Regions from separate parts of the Microbacterium sp. 69-7 genome, predicted to be linked through region 1. Evidence: predicted binding sites of a transcription regulator. Region 1 holds the regulator's gene; the other holds the start of a gene.
The links. Region 1 encodes LexA, which represses DNA repair genes until DNA is damaged. Its sites were predicted from a motif close to TCGAACANNTGTTCGA; they were not measured.
Positions count from the first base shown of each region.

Region 2: the regulator LexA is predicted to act here: its motif matches at 7,512-7,527, upstream of imuA' (DnaE2-dependent mutagenesis accessory factor ImuA').

Region 1 is NZ_MKRU01000007.1:5,074-20,608, reverse strand. It holds gene BGN98_RS00915 (glutamate ABC transporter substrate-binding protein) at 1-647, opposite strand, end outside; gene BGN98_RS00910 (amino acid ABC transporter ATP-binding protein) at 712-1,440, opposite strand; gene BGN98_RS00905 (TrmH family RNA methyltransferase) at 1,589-2,389, opposite strand; gene rplT (50S ribosomal protein L20) at 2,465-2,845, opposite strand; gene rpmI (50S ribosomal protein L35) at 2,876-3,070, opposite strand; gene infC (translation initiation factor IF-3) at 3,146-3,814, opposite strand; gene BGN98_RS00885 (DUF1844 domain-containing protein) at 4,049-4,447, shown strand; gene BGN98_RS00880 (SseB family protein) at 4,463-5,257, opposite strand; gene priA (bifunctional 1-(5-phosphoribosyl)-5-((5-phosphoribosylamino)methylideneamino)imidazole-4-carboxamide isomerase/phosphoribosylanthranilate isomerase PriA) at 5,241-5,987, opposite strand; gene hisH (imidazole glycerol phosphate synthase subunit HisH) at 6,051-6,749, opposite strand; gene hisB (imidazoleglycerol-phosphate dehydratase HisB) at 6,746-7,357, opposite strand; gene BGN98_RS00860 (histidinol-phosphate transaminase) at 7,416-8,522, opposite strand; gene BGN98_RS00855 (LysM peptidoglycan-binding domain-containing protein) at 8,557-8,937, opposite strand; gene lexA (transcriptional repressor LexA) at 9,248-9,913, shown strand; gene BGN98_RS00845 (hypothetical protein) at 9,980-10,843, shown strand; gene BGN98_RS00840 (methylenetetrahydrofolate reductase) at 10,854-11,831, opposite strand; gene BGN98_RS00835 (alpha/beta hydrolase family protein) at 11,978-13,894, shown strand; gene hflX (GTPase HflX) at 13,902-15,425, opposite strand; gene BGN98_RS00825 (class I SAM-dependent methyltransferase) at 15,495-15,535, shown strand, end outside.
Region 2 is NZ_MKRU01000100.1:19,984-35,518, forward strand. It holds gene BGN98_RS12760 (cyclodeaminase/cyclohydrolase family protein) at 1-472, shown strand, start outside; gene BGN98_RS12765 (hypothetical protein) at 530-1,735, opposite strand; gene BGN98_RS12770 (ABC transporter permease) at 1,820-2,752, opposite strand; gene BGN98_RS12775 (ABC transporter ATP-binding protein) at 2,749-3,543, opposite strand; gene BGN98_RS12780 (amidohydrolase family protein) at 3,540-4,832, opposite strand; gene BGN98_RS12785 (PDR/VanB family oxidoreductase) at 5,029-6,030, shown strand; gene BGN98_RS12790 (amidohydrolase family protein) at 6,058-7,413, opposite strand; gene imuA' (DnaE2-dependent mutagenesis accessory factor ImuA') at 7,550-8,251, shown strand; gene BGN98_RS12800 (Y-family DNA polymerase) at 8,253-9,851, shown strand; gene BGN98_RS12805 (error-prone DNA polymerase) at 9,851-13,354, shown strand; gene budA (acetolactate decarboxylase) at 13,376-14,107, opposite strand; gene alsS (acetolactate synthase AlsS) at 14,160-15,535, opposite strand, start outside.

The DNA of each region.
Region 1 (15,535 bases):
AGGTCCTCGACGCAAGCCGAGTACTGGTCGTACTCCTTGGTCTTGGCGGGGGTCTGCTCCTTGATCCGCTGGATCGAGGTCGAACCCGTCGCCGAGCAGACGGTCTCGTCGGCCGTCAGCGAGTCCTTGCCCGTGATCTTGTCGTTGTCCGCCGCGACGAGCAGGCCCTGTCCGGTGATGAAGTACGGCCCGGCGAACGAGATCTGCTGCTTGCGCTTGTCGGTGATCGAGTAGGTCCCGACGTAGTAGTCGATGTCGCCGTTCACGATCGCCTGCTCGCGGTTGGCCGAGGCGATCGGCTGGAACTGGATCTTGTCCTCGGCGATTCCGAGGGAAGCGGCAATCCAGCGTGCGATGTCGACGTCGAAGCCGCTGCGCGTGTTGGTCACGGGGTCCAGGTAGCCCAAGCCGGGCTGGTCCTCCTTGACGCCGACGGTGACGGTTCCCGCGCTCTTGATCTTGTCGAACGTCGGGCTGCCCTCGATCGTGACGTCGGTCGCGACGGTCCACGGGGTCTCGGCCGCGCCGCTGGCCCCGCCGGTCGCTCCGGGCTCCGCGCCCGGGGTTCCACTGTTGCACGCCGTCAGGGCGAGGGCCGCGACGGCCAGTCCGGCGAAAGCGCCGACGATCCGATTCTTCTTCAGCATGTGATCCTCCTGTTTCGTATCCATCTCTCGTTGACCGCGCCGGTGCGAGGCGCGGACGTCTTCTTCAGTGCGTGATGAGCTTGGAGAGGAAGTCCTTCGCCCGGTCGCTCGTGGGGGCCGTGAAGAACTGGTCGGGGCGTGCCTGCTCGACGATCTGGCCGTCGGCCATGAAGACCACCCGATCGGCCGCTTTACGCGCGAAACCCATCTCGTGCGTGACGACGATCATCGTCATGCCGTCCTGGGCGAGGCCGACCATGACGTCGAGCACCTCGTTGATCATCTCCGGGTCGAGCGCGCTGGTGGGCTCGTCGAACAGCATGACCTTGGGCTTCATCGCCAGCGCCCGGGCGATCGCGACACGCTGCTGCTGACCGCCGGAAAGCTGTCCCGGCAGCTTGGATGCCTGATGCCCGACGCCCACGCGCTCCAGCAGCACCTTGGCTTCGGCTTCGGCATCCGCCTTCTTCATCTTCTTGACCTTGATGGGGCCGAGCGTGACGTTCTCGAGGATCGTGAGGTGGGAGAAGAGGTTGAAGGACTGGAACACCATGCCCACGTCGGCACGCAGAGCCGCGAGCGCCTTTCCCTCTTTCGGCAGTTCCTTGCCGTCGATCGTGATGGTGCCGCTGGTGATCGTCTCCAGACGGTTGATGGTGCGACACAGCGTGGATTTGCCCGAGCCGGATGGGCCGATGATGACGACGACCTCGCCGCGGTTGACGGTCAGATCGATGCTCTTCAGCGCATGGAAATCGCCGTAGTGCTTCTCGACACCGGTGACGACGACCAGGGGATCCCCCCGCCGGACCGTGATGTTCGACGTCGCGGGAGCCGGACTGGAATGAGACATGTGGGCCAGCCTAGGCAGATCCTGTGGAAGGCGACCAACTTATACACAGGATCTTGACCGAGTCGTCACCGACCCGGAACAATTCGCGTCAGCGATCGCCGCGCTGCGCGAAGGCCGTCTCGTACAGGCAGACGCTCGCCGCGGTGGCGAGATTCAGAGACTCGGCGCGACCGTAGATCGGCAGTCGCAGGGAGAGGTCGGCGAGCGCCAGCGCATCGTCGTCCAGACCCCGCGCCTCGTTGCCGAACAGCCAGGCCGTGGGTGCGGCGAGCACGTCTCGACGGGCGAGGAAGTCCTCTCCCCCGACGTCCGCGGCGACGATGCGCAGGCCTGCGCCGTGTGCCCGTTCGACGGTGGCCGCCAGCTCCGCGGCGACGGCGACGGGAACGTGGAACAGCGAGCCGGTCGTGGCGCGCACGACCTTGGGGTTGTAGGGATCGACCGTACGTCCGGTCAGCACGACGGCATCGGCACCGGCGGCGTCGGCGGCGCGGATGATGGTGCCGAGGTTGCCGGGGTCGCGTACCTCTTCGCAGATCGCGATAAGGGTCGGCGACGCGGCGAAGATGTCTTTGAGCGACGTCGGCGACTGTCGCGCCACGGCGACGATCCCCTGCGGGGTCACCGTGTCGGCCAACGCGTCCAGCACCGCCTCGGTCGTGAACACGATGTCCAGGCCCGCGTCTCCGGCCGCATCCCGGATGTCCTGATGACGCTCCATCGCCGTGGGCGTGGCGAAGAGCTCGACGAGGGTGTCGGGGCGGAATGCGAGAGCCTCGCGGGCCGCCTGGGGTCCCTCCAGCAGGAACAGCCCGGTCTCCTGTCGGGCGCTGCGCTTGGTCAGCTTGGCGACGGCGCGCACACGGGGAGAACGAGGATTTTCGAGCACGATCTCATCCTAGGGAATGAAGAAGGGGCGTCCCCCGTTCGGAGGACACCCCTTCTCGTGCTGTGTGGGCAGTGATTACGCCTTGGGCGCGTTCACGTCCGCCGGCAGCGCCTTCTTCGCGGTCTCGACGAGCGAGGCGAAGGTGGCCGGCTCGTTGACGGCCAGCTCGGCCAGCATGCGACGGTCGACCTGCACGCCCGCCAGGCCGAGGCCCTGGATGAAGCGGTTGTAGGTGATGCCGTTCTGACGCGCCGCGGCGTTGATGCGCTGGATCCACAGGCGGCGGAAGTCGCCCTTGCGCTTGCGGCGGTCACGGTACGCGTAGACCAGCGAGTGGGTGACCTGCTCCTTGGCCTTGCGGTACAGGCGCGAACGCTGCCCGCGGTAACCGGATGCGCGCTCGAGGATGACGCGACGCTTCTTGTGGGCGTTGACGGCCCGCTTGACTCTAGCCATTTTCTTCTACTTTCTCGTCTGCGTCAGCGCTCAGATGCCGAGGAGCTTCTTGGCGACCTTCGCGTCGCCGGGAGCCAGGATCTTGTCGGCCGACAGGCGGCGCGTGCGCTTGGTGGGCTTGCCTTCGAAGTTGTGGCGGAGGTTCGCCTGCTGCTTCTTGATCTTCCCGCTACCGGTGACCTTGAAGCGCTTCTTGGCACCCGAGTGGGTCTTCTGCTTCGGCATGTCTCTATCCTTCGTTGTGGTTCCCGCGGGGCGGGAGCTCTGGGGGCCGAGAGGCTGCGCCTCCGGCCGGCGGCCTTACTCCGCGGGAGCGGGCTCGGCGGCGAGGGCGGCCTCGGGCTCGGCGCCCGTGGTTCCGCGCGCCTGGCGCGCCGCCTCCTTGTTCGCAGCACGCTGGGCGTTCTGCTCGGTTTTCACCTCGGACTTGTTCTTGTGCGGGGCGATGACCATGACCATGTTGCGTCCGTCGATCGTGGGGTTCGACTCGACGGTCCCGTACTCGGCGACGTCCTCGGCGAACTTGCGCAGCAGCCGCACACCCTGCTCCGGACGCGACTGCTCGCGGCCTCGGAAGAGGATCATGGCCTTGACCTTGTCACCGGCCTGCAGGAAGCCTTCGGCACGCTTGAGCTTGGTCGTGTAGTCGTGCGCTTCGATCTTCAGTCGGAAACGGACCTCTTTGAGAACCGTGTTCGCCTGATTGCGACGCGCTTCCTTCGCCTTCTGCGCCGCCTCGTACTTGAACTTGCCGTAGTCCATGATCTTGACCACGGGCGGCTTCGAGTTGGGGGCGACCTCGACGAGGTCGAGATCTGCCTCCTGAGCGAGGCGCAGAGCGACCTCGATGCGGACGACGCCGACCTGCTCACCCGCGGGTCCGACGAGGCGGACCTCGGGAACGCGAATGCGGTCATTGGTGCGGGGATCGCTGATGCGGAACTCCTTAGTCGTACGGGTGGGTGCCACCGGACACAGGGATGTGTCTCGGGCGGAAGATCGTCACGTCCACCCCGCACGACGCGCACGTCGGCTTCGTTCCTGCACCCTCACCCGCACCGATTGCTCGGTACGACAACCTCGACGGACGAGGCGGAGCGCGTGACCCGGTAGCCTGGAGCGGCAAGCGCGGGTGGGATGTGATCCTCTTTCGTTCCGGAGCAGAACACTCCGGCGCCCGCACAGTCTAGCAGAGAGCAGCACGTGGACACGATTCCTTCCTCCCCCGACCGTCACGAGGCCGAACGGCTCGCCCGATGGGAGGAACAGGAGCGTGCCTCCGCCGCCGCCACCCGCGACATCGCCGACGTGCCGGCGGTGGAGGTCATCACGACGGCCGCGGTGCATCTCATGAGCGCAGCCGCCGTCAAGACCGGTCTCGCGGACGATCCCGAGACGCAGCTGGATCTCGACGAGGCACGCAAGCTGATCAACGCCCTGGCGGGGCTGATCACGGCCGGAGCGCCGGAGATCAGCGACATGCACGCGCGGTCACTGCGCGATGGACTGCGCTCGCTGCAGCTCGCGTTCCGCGAGGCCTCGGTCATCCCCGACCCGATCGGCAAGGGCCCGGGCGAGAAGTGGACCGGACCCGTCACGTGAGACCCGGCGCGGCGCTCAGCCGCGGACGAGCTTGACCGTGAGCGAGTCGACCAGCACCGCAATGCGATCGTCGGCGGCCCACCGTGCCGCCAGCCGCTGCAGGGTGGCGTCGAGCTGAGACTGGTCGAGCCCATCCACGAGCTGCAGACGGACGATCAGTTCCGGGCCGCGCAGACGCGCCTGCGGATCCCCCGGCGCCACCGACAGGTCGAGCACGCCCAGCTCGGAGCCGATCGAGTCCTGCAGCCCGGCATAGACCTCCGGCGAGGTGTGCGCGGGTTCCCAGGCCAGCCCTTGACCGAGGGCCCACACCGCGGGGCGACGCAGAACGAACTCGGTCTCGGATGCCGGGTCGATCACGATCAGGTCCGTATCGTCGGCAGCGGCGGCCAAGGCGGTACGGATGCCGTCGGCCGGCACCGGTCGCGCCTTCGGATCCCACGCCGCCATCGTGCGCACCGACGTGAACACGGGGAGCACACGCCGCCCGTCGGGCGCGGCGACCGTCACGATGGACAGCTCCTGCGTCTTGTCGACGGTGTGGCCGGACGGGGCGACGCCCACATCGCCGGCCTCGGCGACCAGCGGGATCAACAGGCGTGCCGTGCGGTAGGCGTCGACGACCGCACGAGCATCACCCTCGCCCCGGCGGAAGCTCAGCAGTGCCGACAGCAGCGCAGCGTCTGCAGAGCCGTCGTCGCCGGCGTGCGGATTGGGCTCGAAGGAGCGCCCCTCCCAGGGGACGCCTGCGGAATCCGCGGCGCAGGCGTGGGCTGCGGCGTCGTCGGGACTCTCAGCCTGCGGCGACATCCAGCGCCTCGGCGAGGGTGAAGGCCCCCGCATAGAGTGCCTTACCCACGATGGCCCCTTCGACGCCGAGCGGAACGAGCTCGCGCAGGGCCGCGATGTCGTCGAGGTTCGAGATGCCCCCCGAGGCGACGACCGGCTTGACGGTGCGGGTGGTGACCTCGCGCAGCAGCTCGAGGTTCGGGCCCTTCAGCGTGCCGTCCTTGGTGACGTCGGTGACGACGTAACGGCTGCACCCGGCGTCTTCGAGCCGCTGGAGCACCTGCCACAAGTCGCCGCCGTCGCGGGTCCAGCCGCGGGCCGCCAGGGTCGTGCCGCGCACGTCGAGCCCGACGGCGATCGCATCGCCGTAGCGGCCGATGACGTCCGCCGCCCACTCCGGGTTCTCCAGCGCCGCGGTGCCCAGGTTGATGCGGCTCGCCCCCGACTCGAGGGCGGCCTCCAAGGTCGCATCGTCGCGGATTCCTCCGGACAGCTCCACCTGCACGCCCTTGAGCTGCTTGATGACCTTGCGCAGCACGGCGGCGTTGTTGCCGCGTCCGAAGGCGGCATCCAGATCCACGAGGTGGATCCACTGGGCGCCGTCGCGCGCCCAAGCCAACGCCGCGTCGACGGGATCGCCGTAGCTGGTCTCGGTGCCGGCCTCACCCTGCGTCAGACGTACCGCCTTGCCGTCGGCGACGTCGACGGCGGGCAGGAGGATCAGTTCGGGGGTCGACGCGAAATCGTTCATGGCTCCAGGAAGGGTTCAGTGCCCGCCATGCGCGGACACGAGGACACACAAGCAGAGAGACTACTACCGGGTGCGGGTGAGGTCTTGCGGAAGCGAGGAGATCCAGTTCGCGAGAAGCCGGATGCCGGCCTCGCCGCTCTTCTCGGGATGGAACTGCGTCGCCGACAGCGGTCCGTTCTCGACGGCGGCGAGGAACGGCGTGCCGTAGTCGCACCACGTGAGGGCGGGTTGACGGAACGGCCGCGTGACCTCGAGCGACCAGTGCTGGGCGGCGTAGGAGTGCACGAAGTAGAACCGTTCGTGCTCCAGGCCGCGAAAAAGAGTCGAGCCTTCGCCCACCCGCACCGTGTTCCAGCCCATGTGCGGGAGCACCGGCGCGTCGAGTTCGGTGACCGCGCCGGGCCACTCGCCGAGCCCCTCGGTGTCGTCACCGCGTTCCACACCGTGCTCGAACATCACCTGCATGCCGACACAGATGCCCAGCACCGGCAGACCTCCGGCGAGACGACGTTCGATGATCTCGTCGCCGCGCGTGGCGCGCAGGGACTCCATCACGGCCCGGAAGGCTCCGACGCCGGGTACGACCAGACCTGCGGCGTCGTGGATCAGGCCACGATCGGCCGTGAGCCGCGCATCGGCTCCCGCGGCGACGAGGGCCTTCACCGCGGAGTGGACATTGCCCGACCCGTAGTCGAGCACAGCCACGAGAGGCCGCTCCTCGATGCGGGTACCGGCCTCGAGCCCTGCGGTGGCGTCGGTCATAGGGCGCCCTTCGTACTGGGGATGCCGTGGACCAGGGGGTCGAGCGCCTTCGCCTGCCGGAAGGCCCGCGCGAACGCTTTGTACTCGGCTTCGGCGATGTGGTGCGGGTCCCGTCCGCCGAGCACCGTGACGTGCATCGTCAGACCGGCATTGAAAGCGAGCGCTTCGAACGTGTGACGCACGAGCGACCCGGTGAAGTGGCCGCCGATGAGATGGTGCTCGAACCCGACCGGCTCCCCGGTGTGGACCAGATAGGGGCGCCCGCTGATGTCGACCACGGCCTGGGCCAGCGCCTCGTCCAGGGGAACGAGCGCATCCCCGTAGCGCGAGATGCCGCTCTTGTCGCCGAGCGCCTGACGGATCGCCTGACCCAGGACGATCGCGGTGTCTTCGACGGTGTGGTGCGCATCGATGTCGGTGTCTCCCGAGGCGCGCACGGTGAGATCGGTGAGCGAGTGCTTTGCGAAGGCTGTGAGCAGGTGGTCGAAGAACGGCACCGTGGTGTCGATGCTGCTGTGCCCGGTGCCGTCGAGGTCGAGATCGAGTTCGACCGTGGACTCGCTGGTCGCGCGTCGCAAGGATGCCGTGCGGGGGGCCGGGGTGCTCATGAGCCGAGTCTACCGAGAGCCCGCGCGCCGGCCCGGCGTGTTACCCCGGCGTTCACCGTCAGTGCGCGCCGGAACCGCCCGGGCCGAGTGAGGCGAGCGCGTCGAGGAACGCCGTCGACTCCTCCGCGGTGCCCGCCGTGACACGCAGACTGTGGGCGATGCCGACATCGCGGATCAGAACGCCGCGGTCGTAGAGCCCCTGCCACGTCGCCGCAGGATCTTCCACACCGGAGAAGAGCACGAAGTTCGTCCAGCTCTCGAAGGGGCGGTAGCCGAGCGCGTCGAGTGTCGCGGAGATACGGTCGCGCTGAGCGACGATCTCGTCGACCATCGCGAGCATCGCCGGCGCGTGACGCAGCGCGGCCGATGCCGCCGCCTGCGTCAGCGCACTGAGGTGGTAGGGAAGCCGCACCAGACGCAGAGCATCGATGACGGCGGGGTCGGCCGCGAGGTAGCCGACGCGAGCGCCGGCGAACGCGAAGGCCTTGCTCATCGTGCGAGACACGACCAGCCGCGGCCGATCGGGCAGCAGCGTCAGTGCCGACCGGGAATCGCGGGGCGCGAACTCCTGGTAGGCCTCGTCGACGATCACAATGCCCGGTGCGGCGTCATAGACGGCCTCGATCACATCGAGTCCGAGTGGCGTTCCGGTCGGGTTGTTCGGCGCGCACAGAAAGACGACATCCGGCTGCGCACGGTCGACCTGAGCGGCCGCGTCTTCGGGGGCGAGTGTGTAGTCGACGCCGCGCGTCCCGCTCACGTACGTCGCGCCAGTGGCACGAGTGAGCAGCGGGTACATCGAGTAGGTCGGTGCGAAACCGAAGGCCGTCCGACCGGGGCCGGCGAACGCTTGCAGAAGGTGCTGCAAAACCTCATTGGATCCGTTCGCCGCCCAGATCTGCGCGGCCGACAGGCCATGACCCAGGTAGTCCGCGAAGCCCTCCCGCACGGCGGTGAACTCGCGATCCGGATAGCGGTTCACCTCCCGGAGCGCACGGGCGATGCTGTCGAGGATGTCGTCCGCGACCGCTTCGGGCACCGGATGCGTGTTTTCGTTGACGTTCAGCGCGACGGGCAGCGGAGCCTGGGGAGCGCCGTAGGGCGTCAGGCCGCGCAGGTCGTCTCTGAGGGGAAGGTCATCGAGTCGAACGCTCACCCTCACCATCGTAGAGGTCGCCGTGATGAGCGGACGAGGCTGATCAGTGGCCGGCGGAGTACTCGGCGGGGATCGCGATGCTCTGTCCGGCATCGAGGCTGCCCGAGTCCAAGGCGTTGAGTCGAACGATCGCGTCGACGGCGTCGCGCGGGTCGACGTCAGGTGCGACCGCGCGTGCGATCGACCAGAGCGTGTCGCCCGGCTGAACCGTGACGTGGGTGAACGTGACTCCCGAGGATCCCTCATTGGAGGCCAGCGCGCCGCCGCCGGACACGATGCCGATACCGAGCGCGACGATGACGGGGATGGAGGCGAGGAAGGCGAGCACCCGGCGACCACGAACCGTCAGGCGCAGACGGGTGGCGGGGGCCGCCGCGATGACACGGCCGCGGGGCGAGGCGCCGAGGATGTCGATCGTGGTCATGGGTTCCTCCTTGAGACGTGTCCCGCGCCGCGGCGTCGGGGGTGAGAGCGTCACCTCGAAGATTCGAGTCGAGATTCGCATCCGCCTCTCGGCCGGGAGAGCCGGATGCGAATCTCTGTTCCGAATCTATCTTCGATAGTGTTCGAGTGTCAAGCGATACGGTTCTCGCAGATGAATCGAATCCGACACGCGCACGCGTGCCGTCCGACCGTGCGAAAACCGGATACGGTTTCGACAAGACGACCCCATCACCAACCTCCGACATTCGAAGGCTCTGCCTTCCGGGGACGCGATCGAAGGAGCGCGCGATATGGCCGAGAAGCCTCAGACACGCAGGCGGAAGAACCTCAGCGACAAGCAGCTGAAGATCCTCGAGGTGATCCAGACCTCCATCGCGCGCCACGGCTACCCGCCGAGCATGCGCGAGATCGGCGATGCCGTGGGCCTGAAGTCGCTGTCCAGCGTCACCCACCAGCTCAACCAGCTGGAGCTGAGCGGCTACCTCCGCCGCGACGCCGGCAAGACGCGCGCGATGGAGGTCCTCATCGATCTGCCGGGTGCCGCCGCCGAGAATCCCGCCGACCTCGTTCCGGCCGTGGGCGATGCGGCACTGGTCCCTCTGGTGGGGCGCATCGCGGCGGGCGTGCCGATCACGGCAGACCAGCAGGTCGAGGAGATCTTCCCCCTCCCCCGCCAGCTCGTCGGCAAGGGCGACCTGTTCATGCTCAAGGTCAGCGGCGAGTCGATGATCGACGCCGCCATCTGCGACGGCGACTGGGTCGTCGTGAGATCGCAGCCGACCGCGGACAACGGCGACATCGTCGCGGCGATGCTCGACGGCGAAGCGACGGTGAAGACCTTCCGGCAGCGGGACGGCCACACGTGGCTGCTCCCCCGCAACTCCTCCTTCGAGCCCATCCTCGGCGACGACGCGGTGGTCCTCGGTCGCGTCGTGGCCGTCCTGCGCGCGATCTGATCATGTCGCGGGGGGCGCGCCCTCGCATCGGCCGTCGCGATCGTCCTGGCCGTCGTCTGCCTCCCGTTGTCCATCCTGAGCGTCTGGGCGCGGGTGCAGCTGGTCGACGAAGACGCGTTCACCGCGACGCGTGCACCGCTGGCCCGTTCGACCGCCGTGCAGGACGGGCTGATCGCGGCATCCGCCGACGCGGCCGACGCATTGCGGCGGCTGCAAGCGCCCGCCGCCGCCGCCGCGCAGACTCTCGTGCACGACACGATCGCCGACGCGATCCGCTCAGACGGCTTCGGGGCACTGTGGGAACAGCTTCTCCGACAGTCTCACCGCGCGCTCACGCTCGCCGCGACCTCCGATGGCTCCGGCGTCGTGGTGCAGACCGAGGCCGGACTCGGCATCCAGGTCGGCGCCGTGGTGGCGGGCGTGAAGGAACGTCTGAGCGCGCAGGGCGTGGCGTGGGCGACGCTCATCCCCTCCGTCGATCACGTCGTGGTCATCGGCTCCGGAGACGCCCTGGCCGCCATTCGAACGGGATATGCGCTCGGCGTGACGGTGGGATGGTGGATGCCGGTCGCTACCGTCATCCTGTTCCTCAGCGGGATCGCGCTCGCGCGGCGACGCCTGAACGCCCTGCGGCGGGCCGCGCTCGCGGCGGCCGCGGGCCTCGGAGCGCTGCTGATCGCGGCCGCGGCGGGCCGGGCGGCCGTATCGTCCGCCGCAACCGGGACGGCACTCACGCCGGCCGCGGCGGCCGCCGTCTACGACCAGCTGGTGTCGGCGGCGGTCGGCGCCGCCGGGGCAGCTCTGGCGATCGCTCTCGCCGTCGCCGCCGGAGCGTGGCTCGCCGGTCAGTCCGCGCGGGCGGCGGCTCTTCGCCGCGCGTGGAGTCGTTGGGGTCTTCGCCGCGCGGCGGCGGACGAGTCGTCCGACTGAGCGGACGGCGTCACGGGCTCGCTTCGGGGATCAGCTCTGCGGCGCGCAGCACGCCCAGAACGGTGTCGTGGTTGTTGAAGGCGTAGAGGTGGATGCCGTCGGCGCCGCCGGCGACAACGGACCGCGCGAGGTCGGCGGCATGGGCGAGGCCGACGGCGCGCTGCGCGGCGGCATCCGGAGCCGACTCGAGCGCCGCGGCGAGGGAGTCGGGGCGCGCATCCCCGGTGAGCTCGAGCACTCGGCGCAGTCGCCCCGGAGAGGTGATGGGCATGATCCCGGGCACGATCGGGATGACGACCCCGGCGGCGCGGGCGCGCTCGACGAAGTCGAGGTACTCGTCGGCGTGGAAGAAGAGCTGTGTCAGGGCGGACGTCGCCCCGGCGGCCTGCTTGGCCAGAAGTGCGTCGATGTCCTCGTAGCGGTGACGCGAACGCGGGTGACCGTTCGGGAACGCCGCGACGGCGATCTCGACGCGGTCGCCGTCGGTGACCTGCACGGCTCCCGGAAGCCCCGGGATCTCACGCTCGCGATACGGCGAGCGCTCCGCCTGCACCCGGCCGATCAGCTGCACGAGCTGAGCGGCCGACTCCAGATCGCCGACCACGATGTCGTCCTCGCCGACGCCGGCGGGCGGGTCGCCCCGCAGCGCCAGGAAGCGGGTGATGCCGGCATCGAGGAAGTCGCGGATGACCGTCGTGGCTTCGGCGTAGCTGCTGCCGACACAGGTCACGTGCGCGACGGGCGGAACGGTCGTCTCGCGGAGGATGTGCGTCAGCACGGTGAGCGAGCGGTCGGTCGTCGAGCCGCCCGCGCCGAACGTCACGGAGATGAAGCGCGGACCGGCGGCGGCGAGCACGCGAATGGTCTCGTAGAGAGCAGGCAGCTGCTCGGGGGTGCGCGGAGGGTAGATCTCGAACGAGAACGGTACCCGCGGCGAGGCCGCGCCGGCGACCGCCGGAGCGTCGACGCGGGGTTCGTGGGACATCATCGCTCAGTTCCCTCTCGGGTCGGGGTCCTGCAGCCGGTCGGCCGCGGCCTCGATGCCCCACTGTAGAGCCAGCGCCGTTCCCTCACCCGCGTGTGACGGCACGTGTCTGCCGACGTGGCAGGTCGCACACGCGTAGCGTGGCAGCCATGGTCGATGTGCACCCCTATGGATCCTGGCCCTCCCCGTTCACCGCCGCCTGGGCTTCTTCGGCTTCTCCCCGGATCGACGGCGCCGCGCTCGTGGGCGACGAGGTGTGGTGGGCGCAGTCGGTGGCCGAAGAGGCCGGCCGCACGGCCGTGTTCCGGCGCGATGCGACCGGCACGGTGCACCTCGTCCTGCCGGCGCCGTGGAACGCCCGATCCGGCGTCCACGAGTACGGCGGCGGGTCGTGGGCGGTCGACGATTCCGGTCGGCTGTTCTTCGTCGAACGCCGCGATCAGCAGGTGTGGGTGCGGGAGCCCGGCTCGGACCCTCGTCCCCTGACGGACGATGCGGATGTCCGCTACGGCGGACTTCGCGCGACCGGCGGGATGCTGCTCGGCATCCGCGAGCGCGCCGGCCGCGAGCGGGCGATCGTGCGCATCGACCTCGACGGTGCGGGAGCGAGCGACCTTGTCGCGGGCAGCGATTTCGTCGCTCAACCCGCACTGTCCCCGCGCGGGGACCGGCTCGCGTGGGTGGCCTGGAATCATCCCGACATGCCGTGGGACCGCACGACCCTGCGTATCGGTCGTCTCGAGGACGGCGCCGTGGTCGAGTGGACCGACGTGACCGACGGCAGCACGGCAGCGCTCCAGCCCGAATGGACCGACGAGGACGACCTGCTGTACCTGGACGATGCGACGGGTCGGTGGAACCTCTGGAGCCTACGCCTGGATGCCGACCTGCCGCGGGCGCCTCTCGCCCCGGCCGATGCGGACACGGGGGGCCCGCTGTGGTCACTCGGCAGCCGCTGGTTCGGTGTGACGTCCGACGGCGGGGTGATCGCTGTCCGCACCAACGGCTCGGATGAGCTCGTCTGGCGGGATGCCGCGGGCACCGAGACCGTGATCGACATCCCCGCCACCGCATCCCTCGCCGTCGAGGCGGTCGTCGGCCGCCGGGCGCTGGTCTCCGGCATGGCACCGGGCGTGAGCGGCATCTGGCTGGTGGAGTTCGATGCGGAGGGGGCGACGGTGCACGTCGACCTCATCGTCGGACACCGTGCGGAGATCGCGGGTGAGGATCTCGATGCGTGGCTTCCCGAGACGCGCCCGTTCTCCGTGGAGGGTCCGACGGGGACGGTGCACGCATTCGTGCACCCCCCTCACCATCCGCGTGTCGCGGCATCCGATGCAGAGCGCCCGCCCTATCTCGTGCTGGTGCACGGCGGACCGACCGGCCACGAGGGCGGCGTCGCCGATGCGAAGACGCTGTTCTTCACGAGTCGCGGCATCGGAGTACTGGAGGTGAACTACGGCGGCTCGACCGGATACGGCCGCGCGTACCGGGAGCGTCTGCGCGGACAATGGGGCGTCGTCGACGTGGCGGACGTCGCGGCAGCCGCCTCCGGCCTTGCCGCCACCGGCGCCGCCGATGGCGGCCGCCTGGCGATCAAGGGCGGATCGGCAGGCGGCTGGACGGTGCTCGCGGCGCTCGCGCGCACCGATGTGTTCCGCGCGGGCATCTCCCGCTACGGCGTCGGCGACGCCCGCACCCTGGCCGCCGATACGCACGATTTCGAGTCACGGTATCTCGACGGACTCATCGGGCCCCTGCCGGAGGCCGAGGAGCTCTATATCGAGCGCTCCCCGTTGACGCATATCGACGGGTTCCGCGTGCCCGTGCTGCTGCTGCAGGGTGCGGATGACGCGGTCGTGCCTCCGTCGCAGGCCGAAGCGATCCGCGACGCTCTCGCCGCGCGCGGCATCCCGCACGCCTACGTGCTCTACGAGGGCGAGGGACACGGGTTCCGCGGCGCTGAGGCAGTCGTGCACGCGCTGGAGAGCGAGCTCGCTTTCCTCGGCCAGGTGTTCGGCTTTCCGACGCCCGGCGTGCCGGCGATAGAGCTGACGGCAGGCTAGGCGTGCGTCAGAGCGCGTAGGGCGCGAGCTCCGCCGCGAGCCGCTCCGAGACGTGCGCGTGCACGGCGGTACCGCCCTCCTCGTGGGCCGTCGAGACGATGTGCCCCGACTCGTGCACCGCGTTGATGAGGTCTCCACGCTCATACGGCACGAGTGCGCGCACCTCGACCGCCGGCAGCGGCAGGGCGTCCTCGATGACGGTGCGCAGCTGATCGATGCCCTCCCCCGTCCGCGACGACACGAACAGCGCGCTCGGCTCGAGACCGCGCAGCACCAGCCGCGTGTCGTCGTCGACGAGGTCCGCCTTGTTGAAGACGACGATCTCGCGCGTGGAGCGCGCACCCACGTCGCCCATCACATCGCGTACGGTCGCGAGCTGCGCCGCGGGGTCGGGATGGGAGCCGTCCACGACGTGTACCAGCACGTCGGCGTCGCCCACCTCTTCCAGCGTGGAGCGGAACGCCTCGACGAGCTGGTGCGGCAGGTTCCGCACGAAGCCGACCGTGTCGGTCAGGGTGTAGACGCGCCCGTCGGCCGCTTGGGCACGGCGCACCGTCGCGTCCAGCGTCGCGAACAGCGCGTTCTCCACGAGCACGCCGGCGCTCGTGAGCCGGTTGAGCAGGCTCGACTTGCCGGCGTTGGTGTAGCCGGCGATCGCGACGGACGGGATCGTGTTGCGCTTGCGTTCGCTGCGCTTGGCCTCGCGGGCGGGCGCGAAGTCGCGCAGCTGCCTGCGCAGCTGCGCCATCTTCGTGCGGATGCGCCGGCGGTCGAGCTCGATCTTGGTCTCGCCCGGTCCGCGTGAGCCCATGCCGGCGCCTCCGGCGCCGACCTGGCCACCGGCCTGACGGCTCATCGACTCACCCCATCCGCGCAGTCGCGGAAGCAAGTACTCGAGCTGGGCGAGCTCGACCTGCGCCTTGCCCTCGCGGCTCTTGGCGTGCTGGCTGAAGATGTCGAGGATGACGGTGGTGCGGTCGATGACCTTGACCTTGACGACGTCCTCCAGCGCGCGACGCTGGCTCGGAGCGAGCTCGGTGTCGGCGATGACGGTGTCGGCGCCGACCGCGGCGACGAGGTCGCGCAACTCCGCCGCCTTGCCGCGGCCGATGTAGGTCGCCGGGTCGGGGTGCGGACGTCGCTGCAGCACCCCGTCGAGCACGACCGCGCCGGCGGTCTCGGCGAGCGCGGCGAGCTCGCGCAGGGAGTTCTCCGCGTCTTCCTGCGAGCCCTGGGGGTACACCCCGACGAGCACGACGTTCTCCAGCCGCAGCTGGCGGTACTCGACCTCCGTGACGTCTTCGAGTTCCGTGGACAGACCCGGCACGCGGCGCAGCGCCGCGCGCTCCTCCCGGTCCCACTGATCGCCGTCGGTGTCGCCATAGGCGACGGTCGCGGCATCCTGCAGCGCCTGGGCGGCACCGAAGACGTTCGCGCTGGAGCGGCCCTCGGCACGTGCCAGCACGCGATCCACCGGATCGAGCGGCGTGTCGTCGCCGTGCGCGTCGGTGGTCTCGGTGGTGTGGGTCATGGATTCCTTCCAGGTCAGCCTTGCAGTCTAGCCTCCCGCACAGGCCGGTGGCTCCGGTACGCTCGCAGGATGGGGAGTGACCACTACTTCAGCGCCTCCCCGTCCAGCGC
Region 2 (15,535 bases), on a different contig from region 1:
CGGCTACGCGCCGGCCGAGGCTGCGGCGGAGATCGCGGCCGCGGCGACCCGGGTGCGCGGCGATGCGCTCACCGCCGCGGAGCACGACGGGCGGATGTCGGGCCGGCTCGTCGCGGCCTTCCGACGCTCCATCGACGACCCCGAGCGCGGCGAGGCGCTGCGCACCGCCACCGTCGCTGCCGCGGACGCCGGCGCCGACCTGGTCGCACTCGCGGCATCCCTCGAGGGGCCCCTCCTCTGGCTGGAACGCTTCGGCGAGGATCGCCTGGCCCCCGATGTCGCCGTCGCCGCGCGGATGCTCGCCTGCGGCATCCGCTCGACTGCCGTGAACATCCGGGGAAACACGACCAGCGCCGCCGCCGCGGGAGTCGACGCCGTGACCCTCGAGCGCCTGCGTGATGCGTGGGATCAGGCGACGCACGCCGCCGGCGGCCTGGACGCGGTGGCAGAACGCGTGACCGCGGCGCTCTGAGAACACGGCGATGCCCTGACCCCCGCGGGGGAGTCAGGGCATCGCCGGTGAGGACGGTCAGTTCATCTTGATCGACGTGTCGATGAACTGGTTCGTGTAGAGCGCGGACGGATCGATCGCCGACGCGGCGGCCTGCGAGATGCTGCCGGCCGTGACGAGGAAGGGCGTGAAGTCCTTCACGATCGACGCCATGCGGGCGGGGTCGAACTGCCCGAACACGCCCGATGCCTTGTCGTTGGCGACGAGGCCCAGCTTCTTCTGCTGCTCGACGGAGAACTGCGCGACGCCCTCGGAGTAGGTCCAACCCGTGTCGTACTTCTCGACGAGGTCCAGGATCACGGCGTTGCCGTGCTCGGGGGAGTTGAGGAAGTCGATCTGCGACTGCTGCATGATCGGGACGAGCTTCTTCAGGCAGTCGGCCTTGTCGGTGACGTCGGCCTTTCGCACCGCGAGCGGCTCGGGGTAGATGTTGTAGCCCAGCTCGGACAGCAGCTGGTAGCCGACGTCCTTGCCCCACTGCGAGATCTCGTTCTTGTAGATGTAGGGCTCAGCGGTCGCGAAGCCCTGCTGCAGGATCTTCGGGTCGGAGACGAAGCGCTGCGGGGTGCCCTCGTAGCTCGTGTCGATCTGCGACGTCGTGATGATGCCCTGCGAGAGCAGGAGGTTCGGGATCACGTCGCCGGAGGTGACGATCGGGTCGCCGGCCGAGGCGGCCTCCTTGATCGTCGTGGCGCCGTTGTGGCTGGCCGGGTCCCACATGAGGATCTGCGGGCTGAAGGTCAGCTGCGAGGTCACGGCCACGGTGGGCTGGTCGGCGTTCGCGACGATCGCCGCGTCGGTGTTGACGGCGCCGATGAGGATGTCGGTGTCGAGGTACATGAGCGCCGGGACGGGCTGGAAATTGACCGCGGGGCCGCCGGAGCGCACCTCGATCTTGACGCCGGTGTCGGTGCCGTTGACGACGAGCGGGCCGGTGACCGTCTTCTTCTCGGTGTCGACGGTGTAGCCGTCGCCGACGAGGTTGTACATGGCGCCGTGCTCGGACTCGGGCTGCCAGTCCTGCTGCATGACGACGGTCGCCGGGCAGACGCTCGCGAGGTCGAGCGGGCCGCCCTTCTCGGCGACGTTCGCCGCCGAGGTGGTCGCCGGAGCCGCGGCGTCGGTGCTGGAACATCCCGCGACGGCGGCGACGGTGGCGGCGAGCGCTCCGATCGCGACGGTGCGTGCGATCACGCGGCGGGAGAGAAAGGCGGGCTGTGACACGGTGTCCTCCTGGAAGGCTTCGGGTGCGGTGTGGACAGACGGGTGGTGCGTGTTCGTGGTGCAGGGAGGGAAAGAAGAGGTGGTTCAGCGGGTGGCGACGCCGAACAGTCGACCGACGACGACGCGGTCCAGCGCGGCGAAGATCGAGAAGACGATCACGCCGAACAGTGCCGTGAAGATGATCGCGAGGAACAGCGGCTCCATGTTCAGACGCAGCGTGTAGGTGCGCAGCAGTCCGCCGATGCCCTGGCTGCCCTGCTGGAAGAAGAAGTCGCCGACGATCGCGCCGATGACGGCGAGGCCGGCCGACTGCCGCAGGCCCGTGAAGATCGACGGGATGGCGGCGGGCAGCATGAGCTTCGTCATCCGCTGCCACTTGGTGGCCTTCTGCAGCGTGAACAGGTCGTGGGCGGCGGGCGTGGCCGACTGCAGGCCGAACAACGTGTTGGAGATCATCGGGAACACCGCGATGATGACGCAGACCACGATGCGGGCGGGCAGTCCATAGCCCATCCAGATGCCGATCAGCGGGGTGAGGGCGAGGATCGGGATCGTCTGCAGGATGACGGCGTACGGGTAGAGGATCTTCTCGGCGAGGGTCCACTGCGACATGACGATCGCCCACCCCATGCCGATCGCGACGGCGATCGCGAGGCCGATGAGGGCGACGGTGATGGTCTGACCCAGTGCGGCGATCATCGGGCCGATCACCTTGTCGTTGCCGATCGTCTCGGCCAGCACCTGGTGGGGAGGCGGCAGCAGGAAGCGACGGCTCTCGCTGAGCAGCAGGTACGACACGGCGTACCAGATCGCGATGATGCCGATCAGGGCCGCGACGATCGGGAACGCACGCGACCAGGTGCGGCGGGCGACGCTCGCCGCACCGCTCGGGCGGGCCGGACGGGCGGCCATGGTCGCGGTCGCCGTCTCGGCGGATGCCGCGGCATCCCCGACGGACGCGGAGGATGCCGACTCGGCGAGCGATGCCGGGGCCTTCAGGGCGAGGTTCTGGCTCACGAGTGCGCCTCCAAAGCGTGCGAGAGGTGTCCGACGATGCGCCCGAACTCGGGTTCGTAGCGCAGCTCGGGGGATCGGGGATAGGACCAGGGCAGCTCGATGTCGTCGACGATGCGGCCGGGCCGTCCGCTCATCACGAGCACGCGGCTCGACAGGTAGACGGCTTCGGAGATCGAGTGCGTGATGAACATCGCGGCGAAGCCCTTGAGCTGGAACAGGCGCTGCAGTTCGGTCTGCATCTTCAGGCGGGTGATCTCGTCGAGGGCGCCGAACGGCTCGTCGAAGAGGGCCAGCTGCGGCTCGGCGACCAGCGCGCGGGCGATCGAGACGCGCATGCGCATGCCGCCGGACAGCGCACGCGGATGCTGGTTCTCGAAGCCCTTCAGGCCGACCAGTTCGAGGGCTTCGGCGGCGCGGCGGCGCCGCTCGGCTGCTCCCACGCCGGCGAGCTCGCCGACCAGCTCGACGTTGCGCTGGGCTGTGCGCCACTCGAGCAGCGTCGCCTCCTGGAAGACGAAGCTGGTCGTGTCGGCGCGGACGTCGACTGCTCCCTCGGTGGCGTCGTCGAGGCCGGCGGCCAGGCGCAGCAGGGTCGACTTTCCGCAGCCGGATGGGCCGACCACCGACACGAACTCGCCGGGACGGACGTCGATCGACACGCCCTCGAGGGCGCGGGTGCCGGTGGCGAACACCTTGGCGACGTCGGTGAAGGCGAGTGTCGGTGCGGTGGTGGGGTCCACCGCTGTCGCGGCGGTGGCCGGCGCGACAGCGGATTCGATGGTGGTGCTCATAGCAGGGCTCCCTCGGAGGTCGGGGCGGAGGGCGGGGTGGGCAGGGCGCGCAAGTCGAGCACGCTGCTGACCACGCGGCGGCGGACGGCGATCACGCGCCCGTCACGGATGACGATGCGGTCGGGGGCGCGCTCGGCGAGCGCCTCCGCGATGTGCGCGGCGCGCACGAGCACGACGTCGGCGACGTCGCCGACGCGTCCTCGTGCCGGTGGCAGTCCGAATGCCGCGCGTCCGCCGTGGGAGCTGACGTGCCAGGCTTCGGCGGGCGTGAGGTGACCGGCGACGACGAGCTCGGAGGCGACATCGACCATGTCGGCGTTGCCGAGCGGGTTGAAGGGGTCCTGCACGTTGTCGCCGCCGGCGGCCAGTGTGATGCCGGCGGCAAGGATCTCGCGCAGCGGCGGGATGCCGCGGGGTGTGGCGACCGGGTGCTGCCAGCCCTGCAGGTAGAGGTTGGTCAGCGGGTTGGTGATGATCGAGACGCCGGCCTCGGCGACGGCGGCGAGGGTGCGGGCGCGCGTGGCGGCATCCTGCGTGGACAGGCTCACGCAATGACCCGCCGAACGGATCACACCGGCCGGCCAGTGGCGTGTGCGGGCGGCGAGCTCGGCGAGACCCGTGGATGCCGGATCGAGCGTCTCGTCGGTGTGCAGGGCGATGCCGAGGCCGAACTCTTCGGCGAAGGCGGCGTTGCGCTCCAGGTCGGCGCTCGGGTCTTCGGCGAGGTGGGGGAAGCCGCCGATGAGGTCGATGCCGAGGGCCACCGCCGCGCGCCCGAGGTCGTCGGGGCCGTCGGAGGCGCCGGGGCTGGCGACGATCTGCAGGTCGACGATGCCGGCGAACTCGTCGCGCAGCTCGATGAGGGCGCGCACCCCGCGGAGGGGGTCGTCGCCCAGGTGGTAGTTCGTGTGCGAGCGCACGGCTGTGACACCGGCGTGCAGCGCGGCCATTAGGTGCCGCCGGGCGCCGGCCTTGATGTCGGCGGAGGAGTGGTTCTCGCCGTGGTCGATCCAGCACGCGATCGCGTCGTCGAGCGATCCCTCCGGCTGGCCGAACGAGGTCCAGGTGTAGCCCTTGTCGAGGTGGGCGTGCAGATCCGCCAGGGGCGGCAGGGCGATCCAGCCGGTCGCGTCGACCGTCTCGCCGACGGTGTCGCCCGTGAGGTCCGACGCGTGCGTATCGACCACGACGCCTCCCGCGAAGGCCAGGTTGTCGCCGATCTCGCCGCACGGGGTGAGGCCCGTCAGGGCGGCGATGCGCTGGCCCGGCTCCAGGAGTTCGGCATCCATCTGATCGTCCTCCTCGGGGTCTGCGGTGTCGCGTGGTGTTGTTGGTATGGCCAACATCGGGTGAGAATCAGTAAACGCTCGACGTGTTTCCTGCCAGGCCTGTCGGGATTGCGGCCGTGTTAAATCCGCGCGAAGAGTGCGGCCGGTCGGCGCCCCCGCGCACAGGCGGCGCTGTGCGAGCGGAGAGAGTGGGAGCATGAGCTACTTCAGTGACGTCGAACGCGACCTCGTGGTCGCCGCCCGCACCGTGCTGGCCGACGGGGTCGTGGCGCTGGACCTCGTCGCGCACAATGGCCGCGACCTGCCGGTCTGGGAGCCCGGGTCGCACGTCGATCTGATCTTCTCCGACGCGCGCGTGCCCGCGGCCGAGCGCGTCGAGCGGCAGTACTCGCTCTGCGGCGACGCGGCCGATCGTTCCACCTGGCGCGTCGCGGTGCTGCGCGAAGACGAGGGGCGGGGCGGATCGGTGCGGGTGCACGAGGAGGTGCAGGTCGGTCAGCGCCTGCGTGTGCGCGGACCGCGCAACCACTTCGCCTACGAGATCGCTCCCGCCGTCACTCACCGCTTCGTCGCCGGCGGCATCGGGATCACACCGATCCTCAGCATGGTCCGCGCGGCGGCGCAGGCCGGCGCGGAGTGGACCCTCGATTACGCCGGACGATCGCTGTCGACGATGGCGTTCGTCGACGAGCTGCGCGCCCTCGACGACGGCGCGGGCCGGGTGCGCCTGTACCCTGCCGATCGCGGTGCGCGTCTCGACGTGGCCGGGGTGGTGGATGCCGCGGGCGATGGCGGTCCGGTCTACGCGTGCGGGCCCGCCCGGCTGATCGCCGCCCTCGAGGACGGCTTCGAGGCCGCCGGACGCGCCGCGGCGCTGCACGTCGAGCGGTTCGAAGCGATCGAATACGGCGAGCCGGTCTGGCCGGATCCGTTCGAGGTTGAGCTCGCCCTGTCGGGCGACATCGTCACCGTGCAGCCGGGGCAGTCGGTGCTGGAGGCGATCGAAGAGCACAGTCCCACGACGATGGTGCTCTCCAGCTGCCGGCGCGGGACGTGCGGCACCTGCGAGGTGCCCGTGCTGGAGGGCGAGATCGAGCACCGCGACTCCGTGCTCACGCCGCTGGAGCGTGAGCAGAGCGCGGTCATGATGGTGTGCGTCTCGCGCGCAGCGTGCCCACGGATCGTGCTCGACGCCTGAGTCGATGTCTGAGTCGCGGCGCGGCGTTCAGCGGCCGACGCGCTCCCGGAGGGCGGCGGTGAGGGCGTCTTCGTCGGCGGTGACGAGCCGGTAGTCGCGGACGACGACGCGTCCCGCGACCACGACATGACGGGGCCGGCGCCCCGGGTGGGCCCAGAGCAGGCCCGCGACCGGGTCGGCCACTCCGGCGTCGGCGACCCCGGAGACGTCCCAGACGCAGAAGTCGCCCACCGCGCCCGGGGTCAGGATGCCGAGGTCGGCGCGACCGAGGCCGCTCGCGCCACCGGAGGTGGCCATGGCGAGCACATCGCGGGCCGGCAGGGCGGTGCCGACCAGGCCCGACACCTGCATCGCCAGGCGCGCGTCGGCGAGCAGGTGCCCGGCGTCGTTGGAGCCGCCGCCGGAGGTGCCTAGTCCCACGGTGATGCCGGCCTCCTGCAGGCGGCGCACCGGCGCGATGCCCCAGCCCATCGGCACGTCGCAGCCCGGGGCGTGGGTTGCGGTGATGCCGGCGGCGGCGAGCCGCGCGATCTCTTCGTCGGTGACGTCGCACAGGTGCGCGATCGTCACCCCGGACTCGAGCCAGCCCCATTCCTCGAGGAGGTCCAGGGGGCGCCGCCCGTAGCGGGCCAGGGCGATCTCGGTGTCGACCTGCTCGTTCGCCTGCGTGCGCCGGCGCAGACCGTAGCGCCGGGCGACCTCGCCCAGCGCGCGGAAGGTCTCCTCGCTGTCGGAGTGCACGCCGGCGGGGCCGACGGCGAGCTGCAGCATGCCGTCGGCGCTCGTGCCGCCGGGAGAGGACGCCGCAGCCTCGGGGAGTAGGGCACGCACGATCGCGTCCGCGCTCGCTGCCGCGGCATCCGGTGCATCGCGCGCCGAGCCGCGCACGAACACGAGCCGGGCGCCGAGCGCCGCGGAGGCGGCGGCGATCGCGCGGGCGATGTCCACGGTGTCGCCGACCGGGTCGTCGCTTCTGGCCGGGTCGGGCCAGTTGAGCTGATGGTCGGCGACCGTCGTCACCCCGCTCAGCAGTGACTCGGCCACGCCGACGCCGGCGGTCGCGCCGACCAGGGATGCGTCGATATGGGCGTCCGTGTAGGCGGCGGCCATGGCCGGCAGCCACTCGCGCATCGGCACCCCGCGGGTGCCCGGGAGGGTGCGAAAGCCCGACTGCAGCAGGTGGTGGTGCGCGTTGACGAGGCCGGGGGTGACGATCCCGCCGTCTGCGTCGAGGGTGTCGATGCTCTCCTCCGGCGAGGGCGCGGATGCCGTGCTCGCGACCCGTCCGCGTCGGATCACGAGGTCGCCGCCGCGGTCGCGGGCGGGGTCGTCGAAGCGTTCCACGATGCGCGCGGCGCCGGTGAGGATGAGCGATCCGGTCATGCCGTCCGTCCTATCAGCCGCATGTTTCGGGCAGATGTGCGGGCCGACGCGCAATGTCCGAACCCGTTCCTATCTTCGAGACAAGCACATTGAACTAGTCGAATACATGTTCTAATCTGTCGAAGTGAGGCCGATCGTGGGGACCGTTGCTGCCGCGGATGTCGCGGGCACCGTGAGCACCCTGCGCGCTCAGATGGAGCGTATGCAGGGGCGTCGCCTCGACGCGCCCGTGCTCCCCGTCGCCCCGGCGCTGGCGGAGCTGCTGCCCGGCGGCGGACTGCGAACGGGGGGAGCCTACGCGCTCGGGCGGTCGATGGCGCTGCTGTTCGCCCTGCTCGCCGAGCCCTCGCAGGCCGGGTCGTGGTGCGCCGTGGTCGGCATGCCGCACGTGGGCGTCGAAGCGGCTCGCGCCGCCGGGGTCGATCTGTCGCGGCTCGTGCTCGTGCCCGACCCGGGAGAGCGGTGGCTGGCCGTCGCCTCGACCCTCGCCGACGTGCTGTCGGTGGTCGCGGTACGCCCGCCGTCGCGGGCGAAGGATAGCGAGGTGGCCCGGCTGGCCGCCCGCATGCGCGAGCGGGAGGCGGTGCTGCTCGTGCAGGGACCGTGGCCGCAGACCGAGGCGATGATCGATGTGTCCGATCCGTCGTGGTCGGGCCTCGGCGAGGGGCACGGCATCCTGTCGGGGCGCGAGCTGACGGTCACCGTGACCAGCCGCCGTGCGCCGGTTCCGCGCTCGCGGCGCCTGATGCTGCCCGACGATCGGGGGCGCCTGGGCGGCGGGTCTCAGCCCGCCCGCACGCGCCTTCCCGAACCCCTGCCGATGAGACGGGCGGTGTGAGATGGGTGTCGTCCCTGCGGGCACCCCGCCGCGGAGCCTCGTCGTCTGGGTGCCCGACTGGCCGATCGTCGCGACCACCCGCGACGGCGATGAGCCCCTCGACGCCGCGGAGCCGATCGCCGTGTTCGAGAAGGGCGCGGTCGTCGCCTGTTCCGCGGCGGCGCGCGCCGCGGGTGTGCGCCGCCGCATGCGCCGCCGCGATGCCCAGGCGCGCTGCCCGCAGCTGACGGTGGTGGATGCCGACGCCGTGCGCGATCACCGCGCGTTCGCCCCCCTGATCGCGGCGATCGAGGAGGTCGCGCCGAACGTGCAGGTGATGCAGCCCGGGCTGTGCGCGCTGCGCGCCCGGGGTCCGGCGCGCTACTTCGGCGGCGAGGCGGCCGCCGCCACCGTGCTGGCCGGGGCGATCGCCGCGCTGGGCATCGACGACGTGCGCGTGGGCATCGCCGACGGCACCTTCACGGCCGAACAGGCGGCACGCTCCGGCACCCGGCGCGAGGATCCGGTGCGGATCGTGCCCGCAGGCACCGCGGCGGACTTCCTCGCACCGCTGCCGGTCGTCGTGCTCGATGAGGAGCTGGCCTCGCTGTTCGGCCGGCTCGGTGTGCAGACGGTCGGCGAGGTCGCCGCGCTCGGCGCCGACCGCCTGGTCGAGCGCTTCGGCACCCGTGGCCACTGGCTGTACGCCCTGTCATCCGGCCGCGATCCCCGGCCGGTCACCGCCCGCACGCCCCCGCCCGAGCTGCACCGCGAGGTGGCGTTCGAGCCGCCGGTGGAGACCGCCGATCAGATCGCTTTCGCCCTGCGGGTTCCCGCCGCGGAGTTCGTCTCCCGTCTGGGTGCGCAGGGGCTGGTCTGCACCGAACTGCGCGTCGTGCTGACCGGCGATCGCGGCGAGCGCAGCGAACGGGTCTGGCTGCACCCGGGGGCGTTCGATGCGGCCGCCGTCGTCGACCGGGTGCGGTGGCAGCTCGCCGAGCAGGGGCCCGGCGCAGCGAAGAGCGTGGCGCCGTCGAGTCGCCTGGCCGGGCAGCTGCGCAGCGCCGTGGCGCGGGTGCGGATCGAACCCGAGGCGGTGGATGCCGCCGCGCACCACACCGCACGTCTGTTCGGATCGGGGCCCGAGGAGCGCGTGCACCGCGCGCTCTCGCGCGTGCAGGCGATGCTCGGCCATCAGGGCGTGCTGACGCCGGCCGTCGGCGGAGGGCGCTGGCTGGGCGAGCGGCAGCGCCTCGTGCCGTGGGGCGATGTCGCGGGCGACCTGCAGGCAGGAGAGCGGCCCTGGCCGGGGAGCCTTCCCGATCCGCTGCCCTCGGCGGTGTTCGCCGAGCCGGTTCCGGTGGCGGTGCTCGACGACGACGGCGACATGATCGCGGTCGATGCGCGTGGCGAGCCCACGGCGGCGCCGACCGTGATCGAGCTCGGAGGCAGACGCCGCGGCATCCGCACCTGGGCCGGGCCGTGGCCGGTCATCGAACGCGAGTGGGATCCGGCGCGGGCGCGGCGGGCGCATCGCTTCCAGATGGTCGACGACGCCCAGGGGGCGTGGCTGCTGGTGTGCGAGGAAGGGGTCTGGCAGATCGAGGGGAGGTACGACTGATGGGGTTCAACAATCCGTCGGTGCGCTGGTCCGAGATGGCGCGGCTGCTGGGGTCTCCCGATATCGGCGGCGACACGCAACCCGATGGCGGCGACGGCCCGGCCTTCTCGCGCAAGCGGGGAAAGTACGAGCCGCCCCCGATCGAACGTCCCGCGGATGCCGTGCCCTACGCCGAACTGCACGCGCATTCCTCGTTCTCCTTCCTCGACGGCGCCTCCTCACCGGCGGAACTGGCGGAAGAGGCCGAACGGCTGGGGTTGCACGCGCTCGCGATCACCGACCACGACGGGTTCTACGGCATCGCCCGCTTCGCCGAGGCGGCGGAGCACCTGCAGCTGAAGACCGTCTTCGGGGCGGAGCTGACGCTCGCCGCCGGAGGCGACGGGGACGTGAGCACGCCGCCGGCCGGATTGCTGAGCGGACCGAGTCCGGCCCGGTCGGGGGCGGCCGATCCGCTCGGATCGCACCTGCTCGTGCTGGCCCGTGGTGAGGAGGGCTATCACCGTCTCGCCGCGGCGATCACGCATGCCCAGCTCGCCGGCGGCGAGAAGGGGCGTCCCTGGTACGACCTCGACGACCTCGCCGATCGCAGCGGCGGCCACTGGGCGGTGCTCACCGGATGCCGCAAGGGCGCCGTGCGGCAGGCGCTCGCCGCCGATGGTGCCGATGCGGCCGCCTCGGCGCTCGACCGGCTCATCGCCCTGTTCGGCCCTGAGGCGGTCTTCGTCGAGCTGATCGACCACGGGGCGCCGACCGATACGCGCGACAACGACGTGCTGGCCGCACTCGCCGCCGCGCGGGGTCTGCCCGTGCTGGCCAGCAACAACGTGCACTATGCGGTTCCCGAACGTGTGCACCTGGCGGCGGCGGTCGCGGCGGTGCGGGCGAATCGGGGGCTGGACGAGCTCGACGGGTGGCTGCCGTCGCATGCGAGCGCCCACCTGCGCTCGGGCGCCGAGATGACACGGCGGTTCCGGCGCTATCCCGGCGCGGTCGCCCGCACGGTCACCCTCGCCGACGAGCTCGCCTTTCCGCTGCGCCGCGCCAAGCCCGCGCTGCCGAAGCTCCCCGTCCCCGAAGGGCACACGCCCATGTCGTGGCTGCGCCAGCTCGTTTGGGATGCGGTGCCGCACATGTACCCCGACCTCGACGGCGACGGGCGGGCGCGCATCGAGAAGGAGCTCGGCGTCATCGAGCAGAAGGACTTCCCCGGCTACTTCCTGATCGTGCACGGCATCGTGGCCGAGGCGCGTCGACGCGGCATCCTCTGTCAGGGGCGCGGGTCGGCCGCCAACAGTGCGGTCTGCTATCTGCTGGGTATCACCGCGATCGACTCGATCTTCTACAACCTGCCCTTCGAGCGCTTCCTGTCGGCGATGCGCGAGGAGGAGCCCGACATCGACGTCGACTTCGACTCGGATCGGCGCGAAGAGATCATCCAGTGGGTCTTCGACACCTACGGGCGCGAGCGCGCGGCGCAGGTCGCGAACGTCATCCAGTACCGGCCGAAGAACGCGGTGCGCGACATGGCCAAGGCGCTCGGGCACTCGCCCGGGCAGCAGGACGCCTGGTCGAAGCAGGTGGAGAGATGGGACGGCGCCGTCGCCGGCGCGCACGACATCCCCGACCGGGTGCTCGCCTACGCCGGCGAGCTGCTGAAGGCGCCTCGCCATCTCGGCATCCACTCCGGGGGCATGGTGCTCACCGAGCGGCCGGTGGGGGAGGTGGTGCCCATCGAGCATGCGCGGATGGAGAACCGCACCGTCATCCAGTGGGACAAGGACGACGCCGCCTGGATGGGGCTCGTGAAGTTCGACCTGCTGGGACTCGGCATGCTCGCCGCCCTGCAGTACTGCTTCGACCTCATCGCGGAGGCGACGGGCGAGACGTGGACGCTGCAGAGCATCCCGAAGGAGGAGGCGGCCGTCTACGACATGCTGTGCCGTGCGGATTCGATCGGGGTGTTCCAGGTCGAATCGCGCGCGCAGATGGGCCTGCTGCCCCGGCTGCAGCCGCGACGGTTCTACGACCTGGTGATCGAGATCGCGCTGATCCGGCCCGGGCCCATCCAGGGCGGCGCGGTGCACCCGTACGTGCGGCGCAAACTCGGGCTGGAAGAGCCGACGTACGCGCACGAGAAGCTGATCCCGGTGCTGGAGCGCACTCTCGGGGTGCCGGTGTTCCAGGAGCAGCTGATGCAGATGGGCATGGCCGTCGGCGACCTCACCGGTGAGGATGCCGATGTGCTGCGCCGGGCGATGGGCTCCAAGCGCGGCATCGAGCGCATCGAGTCGGTGCGTCAGAAGCTCTACGACGGCATGGCACGCAACGGTCTGGTGGGAGCCGTCGCCGACGACATCTACGCGAAGATCCAGGCGTTCGCGAACTTCGGCTTCGCCGAGAGCCACTCCCTGTCGTTCGCGCTGCTCGTCTACGCCTCGTCATGGCTCAAGCTGCACTATCCCGGTGCGTTCCTCGCGGCCCTGCTGCGTGCGCAGCCGATGGGGTTCTACTCGCCCGCGACCCTCACCGCCGACGCCCGCCGCCACGGCGTCGTCGTGCGTCGTCCCGACCTGCACGCCTCCGGGGTGGATGCCGGGCTCGAGCCCCTCGACGCCGACAGCAGCGGCCCCTCCCTGGCTGCAGGGGCTCCGGTCGTTGAGCGAGCGAGCGCAGCGAGCGAGTCGAAACGCGTCCCCACCGGCATCCCCTCCTGCACCGATCGTCACCAGCCGCCCGTGCCCCCGTTCGACATCGCCGCTCCCGATGCGTCGGCCGCCCACCGTCGCGACGCCGGCCACGCCGTGCGGCTGGGGCTTGCGGCGGTCACCGGGGTGGGAAAGCGGCTCGCGGAACGCATCGTCGCCACCCGCGACGCCGAGGGTCCGTTTCGCGACCTGCGCGATCTCGTGCGGCGCACGGGCGCCACCGCCGCGCAGGTAGAGGCGCTGGCGACGGCGGGGACGTTCGAGAGCATGGGCATCAGCCGGCGCGAGGGCATCTGGTTGGCCGGCGACGCGGCACAGGATCTGCCCGAGTTCCTGCCCGGCTCGCTCGTCGCCGTACAGCCGCCGCTGTTCGGCGACCCCTCGACGTACGACGTGCTGGCCGCCGATCTGTGGGCCACGGGCATCTCGACCGACGATCACCCTCTCACGCACTACCGCGCGCCGCTGGATGCCCGCGGCGTGCTCACCTCGCGAGAGCTCCGCACGCACGAGGTCGGCCGTCGGGTCGAGGTCGCGGGTCTGGTGACCCATCGGCAGCGGCCGGCGACGGCATCCGGCATCACCTTCATCAACCTCGAAGACGAGCACGGTCTCGTCAACGTCATCTGCTCGAAAGGCGTCTGGGATCGTTATCGCCGCGTGCTGCGCGACGCGCCCGCCCTCATCGCCCGCGGCATGCTGGAGCGCTCACCCGAGGGTGTCACCAACCTCGTCGCCGACGCCTTCGAAGACCTGCGCGTCGGCGTGCGCCACCGCTCCCGCGACTTCCGCTGATGTCACCGCCGCGCCGAGGCGTCAGGGGCGGCCGGCGTGCTGCTCGGTCTTGGCGAGCTGGTCGGCCAGGTCGTCGGGCGACAGGGCCGCTTCGCGGAACTCCGTCGTCAACGGCAGACGCAGGTGCAGGTCGGTGCACAGGCACAGCTCGACCGTGCCGTGGTCCAGCACGAAGTCGAGCACGTGGCCGCCGCGGGTGCGTCTGTCGTCGATGAAGTGCGCGTGGCATCCGGGAACGCCGATGCCCTGCTCGTACAGCGGGGTGCGGAAGGCCACGATCGTGCCGTCGACCTCGTCGAACTGCAGCACCGCATCGTCGTCGGTGGCCTCGGTCATCGGGCGGTACGGCTTCTGCTGACGGGTGACCGTGCGTGCCGTCACGCGGCGGAAGTGCCCCGTGATCCGCAGGGCGTACATGTAGTTGGCCGACGCGGTGATCGCGTCGATCGCGGCCGACGCCTCCGCGCGCGTGACGCCGTCGGGGAGCGTCCGCGTGATCGTGGGCACGAAGTCGGTCACCACCGCGTAAGGCGTGGCCGAGTCGGCGGATGCCGCGGCGGCGGTGCCATCGCCGCGCAGGCGGTACGCGACGCCGTCAACGACGACCATCTCGCCGTCGAGGGCGTTGAACGTGCCGATACCGAAATCGCCGTGGCCCAGCAGTTCGCCGACGGTCATGTCGTCTTCGTAGATGCCGTCCAGGAGCGCGGCCATGAGGCTCGTCTGGAACAGGGTGTGACGTTCGGCGCTCATGCGGGGTCCTTTCGGGAGGAGGGAAGGTGGATGCCGCGAGGCCGGAGTCTGCTCACAGCAGCACGTCGGCGAGCAGGTCGCCGCCCAGGCGGTGCAGATTGTCGCGGTAGTCGACGGGGACGTCGATCACCGAGGGGCCGGGTTCGGCGATGGCGGCGAGGATCGTCGGCACGAGGTCGTCGATGGATGTGACGCGGTGGCCGTGGGCGCCGAACGACTCCGCGAACGCGACCACGTCGTAGGCGCCGAGCTCGACCGCGGCGGTGCGCCCGTATTTCTCGACCTGCTGGAAGGCCACCATGTCGTAGGCCGAGTCGTTGAACACGATGTGCGTGAAGCTCGCCCCGACCCGCACGGCGGTCTCCAGTTCGACGGCGGAGTAGAGGAACCCGCCGTCGCCCGACACCGACACGACCGGTTCGCCCGCGTCGGCGAGGCTGGCCGCGATGGCCCACGGCAGGGCGACGCCGAGCGTCTGCTGCCCGTTGGAGAACATCAGCGAGCGGGGACGGTAGGTGCGGAAGTGGCGCGCCATGTAGAGGTAGTTCGAGCCGACGTCGCAGAGCACGGTGGCGGCATCGGGGAGGGCGGCGCGGATGCCGGCGACGACGGCGACGGGGTCGAGGCCGAAGGCGTCGTCGTGGTCGGGGTCGCCGAGGTCGGTGTTCTCGGCGAGGCGGGTGCGCTCGCGATCGACGATGCGGGCGGTTTCGGCATCGTGCGGGAGGGGAAGCCCCGCGGCATCCACGGCCAGGAGCAGGTCGACGAGGGTGGTCGCGAGGTCGCCGACGAGTTCCACCGTGGGCCGGTAGTCGTTGTCGATGTCGGCCGGCACGGTGTCGATGTGGACGATGCGGCGGTCCTTGCCGGCGTTCCATTCCGCGGGCACGAACTCGACGGGGTCGTAGCCCAGCGTCAGCACGAGGTCGGCGTGGTGCAACAGCACGTCGCCCGGCTGGTTGCGGGCGAAGCCCACGCGTCCGAGGTAGTGGTGTTCGAGCTCGCGCGAGATGATGCCGGCGGCCTGGAAGGTCTCCACGACCGGCAGCCCGGTGGCGCGTAGCAGCGAGTGAAGGGCGTCGACGGTTCGGGGATCGCCGCTGCGGGCACCGGCGAGGATCACGGGAAAGCGCGCCTCACGCAGCAGTGCGGCGGCGCGATCGACGGATGCCGAGGCCGCCCCGCCGGTGACGGCGGGCACGATCGCATCGCGGAAGCCGATCGTGGTCGTCGCCGTCGACACGTCGTAGGGGAGCACCACGGCGGCGGCGCCGCGGGGTTCGCGGGTCGCGGCGCGGAACGCGTTCACGATCGCCTCCGCGACGTTGTCGGCGGCGGTGACCTCGGCCGCCGAGACCGTCACGGTCTGCAGCATGCCGACGGCATCCATCGCCTGATGCGCCCGCTTGAGGTGCTGCGTGCGCGACA